Linked DNA regions of Variovorax terrae. Each later gene encodes a partner of the first gene's protein in a complex. Links are inferred from orthologs where the notes say so. Each region holds a gene or a part of one and is shown on either strand. Other genes may lie near its edges. The genes, in order: pmbA and tldD.

The links.
Region 2: the proteins of pmbA (region 1) and tldD are in contact, whole or in part, in a solved structure (PDB 5NJ9), measured with the Escherichia coli proteins. The link is inferred for Variovorax terrae from one-to-one orthologs.

What each region holds. Positions count from the first base shown.
Region 1 is NZ_JALGBI010000001.1:963,012-971,804, forward strand. Bases 3,665-6,552 are described here. They hold pmbA (metalloprotease PmbA), read left to right. Parts: upstream 3,665-4,367; coding sequence 4,368-5,738; downstream 5,739-6,552. Other genes in these bases: mog (molybdopterin adenylyltransferase), read right to left, coding at 3,665-3,701; yjgA (ribosome biogenesis factor YjgA), read right to left, coding at 3,698-4,309; MMF98_RS04540 (DUF4399 domain-containing protein), read left to right, coding at 5,803-6,552. Outside these bases: MMF98_RS04510 (RNA methyltransferase), read left to right, coding at 84-809; cysE (serine O-acetyltransferase), read left to right, coding at 841-1,614; MMF98_RS04520 (FecR domain-containing protein), read right to left, coding at 1,682-3,094; more of mog, read right to left, coding at 3,111-3,664; more of MMF98_RS04540, read left to right, coding at 6,553-6,624; MMF98_RS04545 (Bug family tripartite tricarboxylate transporter substrate binding protein), read right to left, coding at 6,677-7,642; hpaI (4-hydroxy-2-oxoheptanedioate aldolase), read right to left, coding at 7,698-8,501; MMF98_RS04555 (NAD(P)-dependent oxidoreductase), read right to left, coding at 8,514-8,793.
Region 2 is NZ_JALGBI010000001.1:468,609-477,432, forward strand. What follows is about bases 3,279-6,197. They hold tldD (metalloprotease TldD), read left to right. Parts: upstream 3,279-3,967; coding sequence 3,968-5,428; downstream 5,429-6,197. Other genes in these bases: MMF98_RS02130 (NAD(P)-dependent oxidoreductase), read left to right, coding at 3,279-3,887; MMF98_RS02140 (hypothetical protein), read left to right, coding at 5,518-6,066. Outside these bases: MMF98_RS02115 (hypothetical protein), read right to left, coding at 1-841; MMF98_RS02120 (hypothetical protein), read left to right, coding at 844-1,839; rod shape-determining protein RodA, read left to right, coding at 1,849-3,003; more of MMF98_RS02130, read left to right, coding at 3,009-3,278; MMF98_RS02145 (3-deoxy-7-phosphoheptulonate synthase), read left to right, coding at 6,308-7,429; MMF98_RS02150 (hypothetical protein), read left to right, coding at 7,586-8,581; MMF98_RS02155 (MFS transporter), read right to left, coding at 8,578-8,824. UniProt on the Escherichia coli protein: Metalloprotease involved in CcdA degradation. Suppresses the inhibitory activity of the carbon storage regulator (CsrA).

The DNA.
Region 1 (8,793 bases):
GCGGGGAGGGCCGGTCCGGCGATGCGGGCGGCGACAATACCCCGATTTTAACTCCGGCCCCGCTGGGCCCGCCCTTCTCCCCGATGAAGACCCGTTTTATCCTGATCAACACCAGCCATGCCGGCAATGTCGGCGCCGCCGCGCGGGCCATGAAGGTCATGGGTTTCGACGACCTGGTGCTGGTGGCGCCGCGCTGGCCCAACGTGCTGCGGCGCGAGGAGACCATCCAGCGCGCCAGCGGCGCGCTGGACGTGCTGGAGCGCGCGCGCATCGTGGACACGCTGGATGAGGCGCTGGACGGCGTGACGCACCTGTGCGCCACCGCCATGACGCCGCGCGACTTCGGCCCGCCCACGCGCACGCCGCGCGAGCATTTCGAGACGCTCGGCGGCACGGGGCATTCGGTGGCCTTTTTGTTCGGCTCCGAGCGCTTCGGCATGAACAACGACGACGTGTACCGCTGCCACGTGGCCCTGAGCATCCCGACCAATCCGGACTTCGGTTCGCTCAACCTGGGCGCGGCGATCCAGGTGATCGCCTACGAATGGCGCCTGGCGCTGGGCGGCTTCGCGGTGCGCGAGGCCACGCCGCCCGCGCTCCATGCCGATGCCGCCCAGGTGGCCGGCATGCTGGCGCACTGGGAGCAGTCGCTGGTGGACATCGGCTTTCTCGACCCGGCCTCGCCCAAGAAGCTGATGCCGCGCCTGAACCAGCTCGCCAACCGCGCGCAGCTGACCCAGGAGGAAATCCATATCCTGCGTGGTGTCGCCAAGGCCATGTCGCAAGCGGCGGCAAAGACAAAGCTATAGACTGCGCCTCATATCGTCATCACCCAAAGTCATGTTCTCCCGTCTCCGCTCCGACATCGCCTGCATCCTCGAACGCGATCCTGCCGCGCGCAGCACGTGGGAGGTGCTGACCTGCTACCCGGGCCTGCACGCGATCATGCTGCACCGGCCGGCGCACTGGTGCTGGCACCACGGGTTCAAGTGGCTGGGGCGCTTCATCTCCCATGTCTCGCGCTGGCTCACGGGCATCGAGATCCACCCCGGCGCCACGATCGGCGAGCGCGTGTTCTTCGACCATGCCATGGGCGTGGTGGTGGGCGAGACCGCCGAGATCGGCGACGGCTGCACCATCTACCAGGGCGTGACGCTGGGCGGCACCTCGCTCTACAAGGGCGCCAAGCGCCATCCCACGCTGGGCAGGAATGTGGTGGTGAGCGCCGGCGCCAAGGTGCTGGGCGGCTTCGTGGTGGGCGACGGCGCCAAGATCGGCAGCAATGCCGTGGTGATCAAGCCGGTGCCCGCCGGCGCCACCGCGGTGGGCATCCCGGCGCGCATCATCCCGTCCAAGACCGGCGAGAGCGCCGACGTGACGCCGGCGCAGACCAAGTTCTCGGCCTACGGCATCACGCTGGAGGACGACCCGCTGTCGCAGGCGATGAAGGGGCTGATCGACAACGCCTCGTCGCAGGAGCACCAGATCGCGCTGCTGTGGCGGGCGATCGAGGCGCTGTCGGCCAGCCGGGCCGGCACCGACTGCGTGCCCGACGATGCGGCGCGCCGCGAGACCTTCGAGGCCGACAAGCTCACGCAGCTCGTCGGCAAATAACCAAAAAAGCTATTATTTTTGTAGCATCAAACGACCGCGGGGCCTGGACCTCGCGGTGTTTTGAGGCTCAATTGAGGCGCTGCAGCGGGCTTGCGACATCGAACACCGTGGTGCCCCAGTTGCCCGGCAGCTGGAAGCGGTAGGTTTCGCTGGGCCGGCTCTGGCCGCTGGCGTTGACCAGCCGGAACCGCACGTAGTACACGGTCGAAGCGTCCAGCGTGCCCAGGTTCCACAGCGGCGTGGTCAGCGTGTCCTGGCGCACCCTGCGCGTGAACGCCGCGTCCAGAGCCAGTTCGGCCTCGATTTTGGTGAACACGGCGTCCGGCGCCACGCCGAAGTTCAGCAGCGTGTCGCCGTTGAGGGCCCGGATGCCGGTGTTGCCGACCGGCCAGCGGCCGTCCCGGACTGCGATCAGCTTGACGGCGTCGAAGCCTTCCAGGCCCTGGCCGTCGATGCCGCGCACGCGCGCATACCAGTCGCCAGGCGTCAGGCCGGCGAGTTCCACGCCGGGGCCGGCGGCCTTGAGGTCGCGCACGATCTTGTCGAATTTCGCGTCGCTGGCCACCTGCACGCGAAAGGACGAAGCGCCTTCCAGGCTCGGCAGCGGCCACAGTCCCTGCGGCAGCTGTACCTCGGCCGGCACGCCGGCGAGGTCGGGCGCCCGCAGCAGCTGCACCACGTTCACGGCCTTCTGCGCGGGGTTGATCACGGCGCCGGTGCCCTGCGGCAGGTCGGCGCCGCTTTGCTGGGCCGGGTTGTCGGCGCGCACCAGGCCTTCGGTCACCTCGGTGCGGGCCAGGCGCTCGGCGGAGTTGTCGTAGGCCACGCGGAATTCGGTGCCGCGCACGCCCACCAGCGAGGTCGGCGTCTCGACCTGCAGCGGCGCGGCGCGGCGGGCGACCTTGGACGCCAGGGTCTCGATGGCGCCCTGCGACAGGCGGATCAGCCCCGAAAACCAGTTGCTGGAGCCGCTGGCCGACGCATCGCGCAGCGCGTAGTCGCGGCTGGTCACCACCTCGGCCAGCGTGTTGGGCAGCAGTTTCACGCGCGAGCCGTCGTGCAGTTCGACCACGGCCGAGCTGTTGGCGCCGACCTGCAGGCGGCTGCCTTCGCCGATCGCGCTGCCGGTGGCGGCTGCGCTGCCCCCGAGCTGCACGTCGCCCTCGGCGCTGACCAGCGTGCCGGCGGCCGGAGCCGAGCGCAGCAGGCGCAGCGGAATCTCCAGGCGCTGGCCCGGCTTGATGAAGTTGGGGTCCTTCATCTTGTTGAAGCGGGCCACCTCGTTCCAGTCGCTGGGCCGGTGGAGCATTTCGCGCGCCAGCACGATGAGCTTGTCGGAAGGCCGGACGGTGTAGGGCAGGCTCGGTTCGGCGGCCCAGGCGGCGCTGCCGGATGCTATCAAAATTGCAGCTAACAATGACCGTGGGATGCGGACTCCGGGTCGGTTGATCTCTGAATTGAGGGGGCTCCAGCAGTTCATGTGGTGTTCCTGGGGGTCAGGGGGGAGGGCGAAGGGCGGATTTGGGTCGGAAGGCCTTGCACACCGCCGGATGGGTTTCCATGTAGGGGCCACCGATCAGGTCGATGCAATAGGGCACGGCTGCGAAAATGCCGGCCACGAGGACGTCTCCCTGATCGCTTTTTAAGCCCTCCAGGGTCTCCTGGATCGATTTGGGCTGGCCGGGGAGGTTGATGATGAGACTTCTGTCACGGATGACGGCGCATTGGCGCGACAGAATCGCCGTCGGCACGAAGCGCAGGCTGATTTGCCGCATCTGCTCGCCGAAGCCCGGCATCTCCTTGTGCGCCACGGCCAGCGTGGCCTCGGGCGTGACGTCGCGCAGCGCCGGGCCGGTGCCGCCGGTGGTCAGCACCAGCGAGCAGCCGGCGTCCACCAGCTCGACCAGGGTGGCGCTGATGACGGCCTGCTCGTCGGGGATCAGCCGCGCCTCGAAGCTGAGCGGGTTCTGCAGGGCGCGCGCGAGCCAGTCCTGCAGCGCGGGCAGGCCCTTGTCCTCGTAGACGCCGCTGGAGGCGCGGTCGCTCACCGAGACGATGCCGATCTTTACCGGGTCGAAGCCGCTCATGGGGCGGCCTCGCCGCCGAGCTGCCCGCGCACCAGCTGGAAGATCTCGCGGTAGGCGCGGCCGTGGCGCGGCGCCTCGCCCGGCCGGGCCGGCTTGGCGTCCTTGCGCGCCTGGCGGATCAGGGCGCGCAGCTGCTGGGTGTCGGTATCGGGGTGCGCGTTGAGCCACAGGCCCAGCGCCTCCTCGCTGTCGATCAGGTTGTCACGCCATTGCTCGGCCTGGTGCAGCGCCAGGGTTTCGCTGGCCGAGCCCCGGTGCTGCTCGTCGAGCGCGGCGCGCACGGTGTCTAGGGTCTCGGGCTCGAGCTTGCGCATGAGCTTGCCGATGAACTGCATCTGGCGCCGCTTGCCCTCGAAATTGGTGATGCGGCGGGCCTCGGCCAGGGCGTCAACGAGTTTCTCGGGCAGGGCGAGCCGGGCCATCAGGTCGGCGCGCAGCGTGAGCAGGTCTTCGCCCAGCGACTGCAGCTCCGTGCTTTCGCGCTTGAGGTCGGTCTTGCTGAGCTCGTCCGTGCCCTTGAGCTCGCGCTTGAGCTCCAGGTCCAGCTCGCTGCCTTCGGCGACGAACTGGCCTCTCACAAAATAGCCTTTTTTCGGTTTACGTGACATGGGGTAAGGGGTACATGGCGGCGGCGGCGCCGCACCGGCAAGTATCATAGCCGTCGATATGAAAAAACCCGTTCCCAGCGCCGCCAGCGGCTTCAGCTACAGCCGCCCGTTTTTTGAAGAGCTCGTCGACACCGCCCTGGCCCACGCCAGGAAGCTGGGGGCGACCGATGCCGGCGCCGAGGCGTCCGAGGGCTGCGGCCTGAGCGTGAGCGTGCGCAAGGGCGAGCTCGAAACCGTGGAGCGCAACCGCGACAAGTCGCTCGGCGTCACCGTCTACCTGGACGGCCGCCGCGGCAACGCCAGCACCTCCGATTTTTCCCATGCCGCCATCGAGCAGACGGTGCAGGCGGCCTACGACATCGCCCGCTTCACCGCTGTCGACCCGGCCGCCGGCCTGCCCGACGAGGCCGACATCGCCCGCACCCAGACCGAGCTCGACCTGTTCCACCCCTGGGCCATCACCAGCGAGGAGGCCGCGCAGCTCGCGCTGGCCTGCGAAGAGGCCGCGCTGCGCACCGACCGCCGCATCACCAACAGCGAAGGCGCGGGCGTGTCGGCCCAGCAAAGCCATTTCTTCAGCGCCCACACGCACGGCTTTCGCGGCGGCTACGCCAGCTCGCGCCACTCGATCTCGGTGGCGCCGATCGCCGGCAAGGGCAACGACATGCAGCGCGACGCCTGGTACAGCTCGATGCGCTCGCCCGACGAGCTGGCCTCGCCCGAGGCCGTGGGCCGCTATGCGGCCGAGCGCGCCCTGAGCCGCCTGAAATCGCGCAAGATCGCCACCACCGAATGCCCGGTGCTGTTCGAGTCGCCGCTGGCGGCCGGCCTGCTGGGCGGCTTCGTGCAGGCGGTGAGCGGCGGCGCGCTGTACCGCAAGAGCAGCTTTTTGCTCGACTCGCTGGGCAAGCAGGTGTTCCCCAAGCACATCGACATCGACGAAGACCCCTTCATCCGGCGCGGCAAGGGCAGCTCGCCCTTCGACGAGGAGGGCGTGCAGGTGCGCCCGCGCCAGGTGGTGGCCGGCGGCCGCGTGGAAGGCTACTTCCTGAGCAGCTATTCCGCGCGCAAGCTCGGCATGAAGACCACCGGCAACGCCGGCGGCTCGCACAACCTCACGCTGCGCTCGCGCCACACGAAACCGGGCGACGACCTGGAACACATGCTCCAGAAGCTCGGCACCGGCCTGTTCGTGATCGAACTCATGGGCCAGGGCGTGAACTACGTGACCGGCGACTACTCGCGTGGCGCCAGCGGCTTCTGGGTGGAAAACGGCGAGATCGCCTTCCCGGTGCAGGAAATCACCATCGCGGGCAACCTCAAGGACATGCTCAAGGGCATCGAGGCGGTGGGGGCCGATGCCTACAACTACGGGGCCAAGACCGTGGGGTCGATCCTGGTGAACCGGATGAAGGTGGCGGGCAGCTGAAGCCAGCTTGCGGGGCCATGAGGAGGACCTGCTTTCATCCCTTGAAGACAAAAGAGGGCGAGCCATGAGCAAGACGAGAACCATCCTGTCCATCCTGGCGTGGGGCCTGGCCGCATCGGCCGCGCAGGCGCAGGCGCCGGCGCCCGCCGCTGCGGCCGCGTCCGCGCCGCGGCATCCCTGGCAGGCGGCCCTGCCTGGCCTGACGGCCGAGGCCTACTTCACCAACATGGAGCCGGGCATGAAGATCGAGACGCCATTCGTCGCGAAGTTCGGCCTCTCGGGCGGCTGGGGGCTGGCGCCCATCACCCAGCCGGTGCAGGGCAAGGGCGGCCACCACCACCTGCTGGTCAACCGCGAGCTGCCGCTGGACTTCAAGCAGCCGCTGCCGTTCAACGACCAGTACATCCACTTCGGCAAGGGCCAGATGGAAACCGTGCTCACGCTGCCGCCCGGCAGCTACAAGCTGCGCCTGCTGCTGGCTGACGACAAGCACCTGCCGTACTTCGTCTACAGCAAGCCGCTGAACGTGACGGTGACGAAGAAGAACGCGGGCATCGACCCGCAAAGCCTCACGAAGAAGGGCATCAGCCTGCTCAACCTGGCCGACAACGCCAAGCTCAAGCCGCCGTTTCGCGTGCAGTTCCACGCCTCGGGCCTGAATGTGGCCCATGTGTCGCAGCAGGAAAAGGAGACCGGGCATTTCCGCCTGAGCCTGCATCCCAAGGGGGCGGCCAAGCCGGTGGAGCTGGATTTCACCGAAGGCCAGACCGAAGTCTGGCTGGCACCGCCGCGCGGCGACTATACGCTGCGGCTTGAATTGCTGGACAACGTGAATCCGGGCAAGGCCCTGGCCGAGGCGGTGTCGGTGCCGATCCTGGTGGAGTAGGGCGGGTTTCGCGCGAGCCGGTGCGTTGCCAGGCCTCGGGGGGGGATGGGAGTCAATCGATCTTGATCGACGCGTCCTTGATCAGCCGGGCCCAGGTGTCCGACTGTGCGTCCAGCCACTTCTGGTAGTCGGCGGCGCTGCCCGGCTGGAACTCGGCTTTCAACTGCACCAGGCGCTTGCCCATCTCGGGCGAACTCAGGAGCTGGTTCACCGCGGCGTTGATCCGGGTGACCGTTTCCGCGGGCGTGCCGGCGGGGGCGAACAGGCCCTGCGAGATGAAGGACTCGAATCCGGCGAGGCCGGCCTCGGCCATGGTCGGCACCTCGGGCGCGAACGGCGAACGCCTGGCCGATGCGATCGCCACGGCCTTGAGCTTGTTGCCCTTGATGTATTCGGACACCGCCGGCAGGCCGCTGAACATCATGTCCACCTGGCCGCCCAGGAGGTCGGTGAACGCCGGGCCGCTGCCCTTGTAGGGCACGTGCGTGAGCGAGAAGCGGCCCAGGCGCTGCATCATCACCGCGGTCAGATGAGTGCTGCTGCCGTTGCCCGATGAGGCGATCGTGAGCTTGTCGGGCGACTGCTTCGCGGCGCGCACGATGTCGGCCATGCTGGCGTAGGGCGAGTGGGCCGGCACGACCAGCACGTTGGCAAAGCGCGCGACATCGATCACCGGCTGGAGCTGGCTGCTCTTGTAGGGCAGGCTGGGGTACAGGTGCGGGTTGATGGCGTAGGCCGACGCATCCGACAGCAGCAGCGTGTTGCCGTCGGGTTTGGACTTGGCCACATAGTCCGCGCCGATCACGCCGCCCGCGCCCGCGCGGTTTTCCACGATCACCGTGGCCTTGAGCGTCTCGGACAGGCCGGGCGCGATCAGCCGGGCGAACAGGTCCGATCCGCCGCCCGGGTTGAACGGCACCACGATTTTCATGACGGTCTTGGACTCCTGTGCCGCGATGGGCAGCACGGCGGCGCCCATGCACAGGGCGGCCAATCCTTTGAACAACAGTTTTTTCATAGCGTTGAAGTCTCCTTTTTGGTAAATCGCATCGGGGAAGGGGGCGTGCAGGCACTCAGTACGCGGCGCTGGGGCGGCCTGTGTCGGCCACGGGCTGGCCGCCGAAATCGGTACGCAGCTTGCGCGCCGCGCTGGCGAACAGCAGCACGTCCACGCCCACGGCCACGAAGGTGCAGCCCAGCTCGAGGTAGCGCCGCGCCAGAGCCGGGTCGGAAGTCAGCGTGCCGGCGGCCTTGCCGCTGGCGATGATGGTCTTCATGGCGCCCTCGATGGCCGCCTGCACCTCGGGGTGGCCGGGGTTGCCGCGATGGCCCATCGAGGCGGCGAGGTCGGCCGGGCCGATGAACACGCCATGCACGCCGTCCACGGCGCAGATGGCTTCGAGGTTCGAGAGCGCCGTGGTGGTTTCGGCCTGCACCAGCAGGCAGATTTCGTCGTCGGCCACGGCCAGGTAGTCGCTGCGGCTGCTCCATTGCGAGGCGCGGGCCACGGCGCTGCCCACGCCGCGCACGCCCCGGGGCGGGTACTGCGTGGCGGCCACAATGGCGCGGGCTTGGCTTGCCGTGTCCACCATCGGCACCAACAGCGACTTGGCGCCGATGTCCAGCATCTGCTTGATGAGGGCGGTGCGGCCTTCCACCACGCGCACCACGGGCTGGCTGGGGTAGGGGGCTACGGCCTGCAGCGCGGCCAAGGTGCCGCGCAAGTCATTGGGGGCGTGCTCGCCGTCAATCAGTAGCCAGTCGTAGCGCGCGGTGGCGGCGGCTTCGGCCAGATACGGGTCGGCCATCGACAGCCACAGGCCGATCTGGGGCTGGCGCGCGGCCAGGGCGGATTTGAAGGGGTTGTGTGCGGGCATGATTTTTGGGATTCAGAGCAGGTGGCCGGCAGGCAGGGGCCGGCCAGCCAGGTGGTCCACGAGGTTGTGGGCGGTGATGGTTGCCACGCGCAGCGCGGCCTGGCGCGTCACGCCGGCCACGTGCGGGGTCAGCAGCACCTGCGGCAACAGGGTGAGCGCATGGCCGGGCGGCAGCGGTTCGGTGTCGAAGGTGTCGAGCCCGGCACCGGCCAGGTGGCCGCTCTGCAGCGCGGCGACGAGCGCGGCCTCATCGACGACAGGGCCGCGCGCGGTGTTGACCAGCAGGCTGCCC
Region 2 (8,824 bases), 490 kb from region 1 along the record:
AGGTCTGGTAGCCGCCGGTGAGGGCGTTGCCCAGCACGCCGATGGAGACGGAGCTGTAGCTCCACGCATCGTTGCGCGCTCCGCTGGGCACCGTGGCGGTGCCGCTGGGCGTGGTGATCACCGTCGAGCCGGGGCTATAGACACAGGGCGTGCCCTGATTGGCTGCGATCATGCTCTCCAGCGTGGTGGCCGGCGTGGTGTAGCCGCCCTGTGGCGTGGATTGCGTGATCGAGGCGCAAGCAGACGTATTGTCGCTGGCGCTGGTCTTGCCCGCGGCCACGGCGGCGCTGGCGTTGCGCATCACGCTGCCCACGCCGGGGTAGTACGCCAGGGCCGTGTTCAGCGCCGAGGTCGTGTTGTAGTACAGCTTGGCGCCCGTGGGGAATGCGGTGGAGCCCAGCAGCGAGTCGGCATTGGCGACGTACAGGTTCGTGAAGCCGCCGTCGCGGATCTGCTGCAGCACCTCCAGCATGGTGCGGCCGCCGATGTCGAAGCTGGCGCGGTTGGACGAACCGATCTCGAACTTGTCGCAGATGTCGTAGTTGCTGTTGCCGGCGGCGTCGCGTACCGTGCTGAGGTTCTCGTAGTTGATCGGGCAGTTGATCCAGGACGTGCCATTCCAGTGCAGGTCGGATTGGCGGTTGGGCTGGCCGCCGAAGCCCCAGTTGGCCACAGCGCCCATGTTGTTGCTGCTGCGGCGGTCCACGTAGCGGGTGCGGTTGTTGCTGTCCGGCGTGTTCTGGGCGGCCGTGGAAGCCAGCACGCGCCAGTTCCAGTTCGAGCTGTCGTAGAAGTTCATCGAGTTGAGCTGCACGCTGGCCGCTGGCCGCTGGCGCTTCACTGGTGCTGCCCGAGCCGGAGGCGGTCTGGTTGTTGATGGCCACGATCGTGGCCACGGTCGTGGTGGTGAGGCCGGTGGTGGCATCGTTCACCAGGGCCTGGGCCAGGGTCGTCAAGGCTGCGGAGAGATCAGCGGGGTTCTGCGCGGCCTTCACACTGGGGTCGGCCAGCTTGGTCACGAGATCGGACAGGATTTGCAGCAGCTTCTGCTGGATGGCCTTGTCCAGGTCCTTCTGGTTGATGGTGCTGCCGTCGATCGGGTTCTTGGTGCCGACGGCGCTGGCCAGCGCCTTGGACTGCTGCTGGGTCGTGACCACCACCATGCGGGCGACGGTGCCGGCGGTCTTGCCGTCGGCGCTGCTGCTCTTGGTGAAGTCCTCGAACAGCGAGACGTTGAGGCCCAGCGTGGACTGGAGTGACGCGGCGGCCGACGCGGAGCTGGCGCCCGTGCTCTCGACCAGGGCCTGGACCAGGGTGGTCAGCGGGCTGACCACGCCGGGCTTGTCGGCAGGGGCCTTCAGGACGAAGGGGATGGGCACCGCGCCGGTGTCAGTGTCCACCGCATCGGTGCCGACCACGGCCAGGATGGGGTACTTGCCGGCATCTTCGGCCGGGACCTGCAGGGTGACGTTGCCGCTGCCGTCGGTGCGGCCCGAGGGCTCGCCGCTGTCGCAGGCGCCGTTCTTGTTCTTGTCGAGACAGACCAATGCATTCTTGATCGGGCCGTCGACCACGGTGATGGGGACGCTGGCAGTGGCGGACGGGGCGGGCGATGTGCCGCCACCGCCGCCGCCACAGGCGGCCAGGCTGAGCAGGGCGACGCTGGACAGCGCTGCGCCGATCCGGCGAAGCCGGGGGATGTTCATTTCCATGGGGTGCCTCCTCCTCGTGTTTCAATGGGGCGTGTCAAACGTAACACCAACTGTTTCAAATCGCATCCCCAAAATATGGGGTGAGATGGCCGGTGTGGGCGAGGCGCGACAGGTCCGCGCGGGATAATCCACCCCCATGGCCGCCGTATTCGAAAAACCCTCCTACTGGCAGCGTGCCGCCCCGATGTTCCGGGGCTTTGACGGCCCGCTGGCCTTTGCCGTGTTCCTGCTGGTCTGCGCCGGCCTGCTGACCATGTATTCGTCCGGCTACGACCACGGCACGCGCTTCATCGACCATGGCCGCAACATGCTGATTGCCGGCGCCATCATGTTCGTGATGGCGCAGATCCCGCCGCAGCGGCTGATGACGTTCGCCGTGCCTCTGTACACGGCGGGCGTGGTGCTGCTGATCGCGGTGGCGGTCTTCGGCATCACCAAGAAGGGCGCCCGGCGCTGGATCAACCTCGGCGTGGTGATCCAGCCCAGCGAAATCCTCAAGATCGCCATGCCGCTGATGCTGGCCTGGTGGTTCCAGAAGCGCGAAGGCCAGTTGCGGCCGCTCGATTTCCTGGTGGCCGCTGTGCTGCTGGGCGTGCCGGTGGGCCTGATCATGAGGCAGCCCGACCTGGGGACCGCGCTCCTGGTGCTGTCGGCCGGGCTGTCGGTGATCTTCTTCGCGGGCCTGTCCTGGAAGCTGATCCTGCCGCCGGCGCTGATCGGTCTCGTCGGCGTGATCCTGATCGTGATCTTCGAGCCCAGCCTGTGCGCCGACGGCGTGCGCTGGCCGGTGCTGCACGACTACCAGCAGCAGCGCATCTGCACCCTGCTGGACCCGAGCCGCGACCCGCTGGGCAAGGGCTTCCACACCATCCAGGGCGTGATCGCCATCGGCTCGGGCGGGGTCTTCGGCAAGGGCTTCATGCAGGGCACGCAGACGCACCTGGAGTTCGTTCCCGAGCGCACCACCGATTTCATCTTCGCCGCCTATTCCGAGGAATTCGGCCTGCTCGGCAACCTGTTCCTGATCGCCGGCTTCGTGTTCCTGATCCTGCGCGGGCTGGCGATCGCGCTGGAGGCGCCCACGCTGTTCTCGCGCCTGCTGGCGGGCGCCGTGACGCTGATCTTCTTCACCTACGCCTTCGTCAACATGGGCATGGTCAGCGGCATCCTGCCCGTGGTGGGCGTGCCGCTGCCTTTCATCAGCTACGGCGGCACGGCCATGGTCACGCTCGGCATGGGCCTGGGCATCCTGATGGCGATCTCCAAGTCCAAGCGGCTGGTGCAATCGTGACGGCGATGGCGGCGCCTTACCCGGTCGGTGTCATCGGCGTCGGCAACATGGGCGCCGGCATGGCGGCCAACCTGCTGGCCCGGGGCTGGCCGGTGCGGGTGTGCGACCTGGATCCGGTCCGCACCGCGGAATTGACCTCCCAGGGCGCCGAGGTCCGCGCCAGTGGGTCATTGATTGCTATGGATTCGACAGCAATCATCGTCTGCGTGGTGGACGCGGCCCAGACCGAAGCCGTGCTGTTCGGCCCCGACGGCGCGGCCGGTGCGCTGCGGCCCGGCCAAGCCGTGCTGCTGTGCCCCACCATCGCGCCGCAGGACACCGAGGACTTCGCCCGCCGGCTGGCAGCGCTGGGCGTGCACGCCATCGACGCGCCCCTGTCGGGCGGGCCGGTCCGGGCGCGCGACGGCAGCATGAGCCTCATGGTGGCCTGCGCCGACGCGGCGTTCGAGGCGCACCGCGGTTTGATCGAGACACTGTCCAGCCGCGTCTTCCGCATCAGCCGGCGGCCGGGCGACGGCGCGCGCACCAAGCTGGTCAACAACCTGCTGGCGGGCATCAACCTCGTGGGGGCGGCCGAGGTGCTGGCGCTGGCGGAGCGCATGGGGCTTGATCCTGGCGCCACCCTGGACGTGATCGAGCAGTCCAGCGGCCAGAGCTGGATCGGCTCGGACCGCATGCGCCGCGCCGTCGCGGGCGACTACGCGCCGCGCGCCCATGTGACGCTGCTGGAAAAAGACACGCGGCTGGCGGTACAGGCCGCCCGTGCCGCCGGGTTCGACGGGCCGCTGGGCGCGCGCGTGAGCGCCGTGTTTGCGCAGGCCCGCGAGGCCGGCCTGGCCGGCGAGGACGACGCGGCGATCTTCAAGCTGCTGCGCAAGACCTGAAGCATCGCTGCCGCCGCTGCGGGCGGGCCGGTGCAACCTTGCCGCCGCGCGGGGGATGGGGCTCGGCCTAAAATGGGCCCATGATCTCCCGCGAACCCACCCTTGAGCGCCTGGCCACGGCCCAGCGCCTGCTGCTCGAACCCTTTGGCCTCAACGAATCGCACCTGAGCCGCGCGCTGGCCGAGATCACCGCGCACAAGGTGGACGACGCCGACCTGTATTTCCAGTACACGCGCAGCGAAGGCTGGAGCCTGGAGGAGGGCATCGTCAAGACCGGCTCGTTCAGCATCGACCAGGGCGTGGGCGTGCGCGCGGTCAGCGGCGAAAAGACCGCCTTCGCCTATTCCGACGACATCTCCGAAGCCTCGCTGCTGGATGCGGCTCGCACCGTGCGCTCCATTTCGGCTGCGGCCCGGGGAGGCCGGGCCAAAGTGGCGCCCAGGAAGGTCGCTTCGAGCCGCTCGCTGTACCAGGGGCTGGACCCGATCGCCACGCTGGACAGCACGGCCAAGGTGCACCTGCTCGAAAAGGTCGAACAACTGGCCCGCGCCCGGGACCCGCGCGTGGCGCAGGTGATGGCGGGCTTGGCCAGCGAATACGACGTGGTGATGGTGGCGCGCGCCGACGGCACGCTGGCGGCCGATGTGCGCCCGCTGGTGCGCCTGAGTGTGACCGTGATTGCCGAACAGAACGGCCGCCGCGAAATGGGCTCGGGCGGCGGCGGCGGGCGCTTCGGCCTGGCCTATTTCGATGACGAGCACATCGCTTCGTATGTGAACGACGCAGTCAATGCCGCGCTGACCAACCTCGAATCGCGCCCGGCCCCGGCCGGCGAGATGACCGTGGTGCTTGGCCCCGGCTGGCCCGGCATCCTGCTGCACGAAGCCATCGGCCACGGGCTGGAAGGCGACTTCAACCGCAAGGGCTCGAGCGCCTTCAGCGGCCGCATCGGCCAGCGCGTGGCGGCCAAGGGCGTCACCGTGCTGGACGACGGCACCATCGCCGACCGCCGCGGCTCGCTCAACGTCGATGACGAGGGCAACGCCAGCCAGCGCAACGTGCTGATCGAGGACGGCATCCTCAAAGGCTACATCCAGGACGCGATGAATGCGCGCCTGATGAAGGTTCGGCCCACCGGCAACGGCCGGCGCGAGAGCTACGCCCACATCCCGATGCCGCGCATGACCAACACCTACATGCTGGGCGGCTCGCGGGTGCCCGAAGAAATTGTGGCCAGCATCAAGAAGGGCCTGTACGCCACCAACTTCGGCGGCGGCCAGGTCGACATCACCTCCGGCAAGTTCGTGTTCTCCGCGAGCGAGGCCTTCTGGGTCGAGAACGGCAAGATCCAGTACCCGGTCAAGGGCGCCACCATCGTGGGCAACGGGCCCGACGCGCTCACGCGCGTGAGCATGATCGGCAACGACATGGCGCTCGACCCCGGTGTGGGCACCTGCGGCAAGGAAGGCCAGAGCGTGCCGGTGGGCGTGGGCCAGCCGACGCTGCGCATCGACGGCCTGACCGTCGGCGGCACCGCCTGAGCCAGGCCCCGGCGTCGCATGGGCTGCCTCGTCCGCGCCGGATGCGCCGCCGCTTGGCAGAGCCACGCTGTCCCCGCACAATGCAGGCCATGACACCCTCGCGACTGAGCATCGACCCTTCCACCCAGCTGCCCCACGCCCAGAGTTTCAGCGAGCTGAGCCATTTCCTGCGCTCGGCCGTGGCCGACGAAGAGACGCTGCAGCTGGGTGACAGCATGGGCCTGCTGGCCTCGCACATCGAGGCCATCGTGGCGGCGCTCAAGCAGGGGCATGACCGGGCCGCCGTGGCCCCTTTGCTGATGGACCTGCTGACCATCCTGCGCGAGCACCGGGCCCTGGTGATCGGACTGAACACGGCCTGGCGCGGCCTGTACGAGTACGCCTCCTATCTCGCGGCGCTCAACAACTTCCGGGTGCTGATCGGCCAGTGGCTGCTGGACAAGGACGGGCGGCGCGAGCCGGCGGCCGGGTTCGAGGATTTCGAGCTGATCGCCTGGCGCACCCTCGGCGAGGGCATGCTGCTGATCGATATCTATGACCAGTGGCGCGGGCGCGAGCAGCAGGAATCGGCGCTCGGCACCCTCGAGGATCCGCGCGCGGAACGGGCCCGCAACTGGTGGAGCCGGCTGCGCGGATAGGCGCGCGCAGGGTTTGCAACCCGCCCGGATTTCGCCGCCTTCGCCGGTTGTGATACATTCTTTCCCATGCATCCAGCCCGTTTTTATTTCGGCTACTTTTGGTTCTCAAGCGCCACCGGCGGTAGAGAGATCTGAGCGTACCCGTAAAAAACGCACCGAATCTCCCCCAAACCGCCGGCCACCCCGGCGGTTTTTTTATGCCCATTTTCTTTTTGAACCCAGCGAAACAAGGAGCGACCCCATGAATGCGAAGGCCACCCAACCTGGCTCCGATGCCTGGTATGCGAGCGTCGAAAAAACCAGCCAGACCGACGACGAACGCATCAAGGACATCACCGTGTTGCCACCTCCAGAACATCTGATCCGCTTCTTCCCGATCCGCGGCACGGCCGCCGAATCGCTGATCACGGGCACCCGCAGGAACATCCACAACATCATGGCCGGCAAGGACGACCGCCTGCTGGTCGTGATCGGGCCGTGCTCGATCCATGATCCGGCCGCCGCGCTGGACTACGCGCGCCACCTCAAGGTGCTGCGCGACAAGTACGCGGACACGCTGGAAATCGTGATGCGCGTCTATTTCGAGAAGCCGCGCACCACGGTCGGCTGGAAGGGCCTGATCAACGACCCCTACCTGGACGAGAGCTTCCGCATCGACGAAGGCCTGCGCATCGCGCGCCAGTTGCTGATCGAGATCAACCGCCTGGGCCTGCCCGCGGGCAGCGAGTTCCTCGACGTGATCTCGCCCCAGTACATCGGCGACCTGATCTCCTGGGGCGCGATCGGCGCGCGCACCACCGAGAGCCAGGTGCACCGCGAACTGGCCTCCGGCATCTCGGCGCCGATCGGCTTCAAGAACGGCACCGATGGCAACATCCGCATCGCCACCGACGCCATCCAGGCGGCGGCGCGCGGCCACCATTTCCTGTCGGTGCACAAGAACGGCCAGGTCGCCATCGTGCAGACCCATGGCAACAAGGACTGCCACGTGATCCTGCGCGGCGGCAAGGCCCCGAACTACGACGCGGCCAGCGTCGCCGCGGCCTGCAAGGACCTGGAGGCGGCCAAGCTGCCGCCCACGCTGATGGTGGACTGCAGCCACGCCAACAGCTCCAAGCAGCACGAGCGGCAGGTCGATGTGGCGCGCGACATCGCCGCCCAGGTGGCGGGCGGCTCCCGCCACGTCTTCGGCCTGATGGTGGAGAGCCACCTGAATGCCGGGGCCCAGAAGTTCACGCCCGGCAAGGACGATGTCAATGCGCTGGAATACGGCAAGAGCATCACCGACGCCTGCCTGGGCTGGGATCACTCCCAGCAGGTGCTGTCGATGCTGTCGGAGGCCGTCAAGGCGCGGCGCGGCTGATCTTCTCCCCCGTTTATGGGGGACGCAGGCGTTTACAGGCATGTCGCGGCGGCGGTATAGTCAAAACGGTGCATCCAAAAGGGTGCCCGGGCCGTATCTAGTACCAGTCATTCATACGCGTCATATTCTGTGGAGCAACCTGTTCTTTGGCTGGGGATGGCCGGCTTTGCGCCGGAACGGCAAACGCAGCTCGCGGCCCTGTTGGCCAGCCAGCCGGCGGGATGGCCGGCGTGGCGCCGCGCCAAGTTTTCCGAGGCGGATGCCTGGTGGGTGGAGGGCCGCGGCGTGCGGCTGCTCAACGGCAGCACCCTGAAGATTCCCGTCGAGCACGATGCGGCCGATGCATCGATCCAGCTCAACCTGGACGAGATCGACCGGCCGATCGCCTTCTCGACGCCGCTGGCTCCCCGGGGCTTCGAGCCCAAGTACACGTTCGATCCGGCGTCCGAGCCCAGCGTGCGCACGGTGCTGCAGCAGTTCGAGGGCTGGCTGAGGCCGCTGCGGGCGCAGTTCGCGCTGGGCGCCGAAATCCTGGCGCGCGAGGACAACCTCAGGCCCGCCGTCTACCACGTCAGCTACCGCGGCAGCATGTTGGCCGTGGTCGACCTGCACGAGTGGCAGGTTGGCATCGCGCCGACCGTGCGCCCGATCGACTTCGAGCAGGCCCACTGGGACAAGCGCCCTCCGGCGGCCAACGACATCCCCGAGCGCTTCGTGCGCATCAGCCTGGCGCAGCTGATGTGGACCTACGCCCAGCGCACCGAGCGGGATGTGCTGCCGCAGCGCTACCGCAGCGGGCCGATCTACTTTCGCCGCTCGCCGCGCGTGCCCCTGCGCTGGCTCAAGGATTCGCAATTGCTGCTGCTGCGCGAACTGTCGCTCGCCCCCGGCAGCTTCGAGGTGCTGCAGCAGCGCACCGCCCTGGCGCCGGTGCAACTGGCGCGCGACCTGGCCAGCCTTTACTTTGCCGGCTCGATCACCTCCACCCGCACCAGCGCGGCGGACGAAGAGGCCCTGCGGCGCGACGGCAACACCCTCAGCGTGCCGCCCGACACCCGGAGCTCGCTGCCCGGGCTCGACTCGCAGTTCATCGGGCGTTCGGTGGAACTGCCGTCCGACCTGACGGCGCCTGCGCCTTTGCGATTCGATTAACGGAGGCGGCGCTGCACAAGCAGGGCCACGCCCATCAGCAGCGCAAGCACGGCGATCAGCCGGTACAGGTCCTCGCTCGCGATCAGCAGGGCCTGCTGGTCGAGCAGGCCGGCCAACTGGGCCGAGGCGGCCTGGCTGGCCTGCGCCGGGTCCAGGCCGGATGCGGCGAACGCGCCCTTCACCGAATCCATCCATGACGCCGCCTGGGCCGGGTGCCGGCCGAGCGCGTCGCTGAGCGCGCCA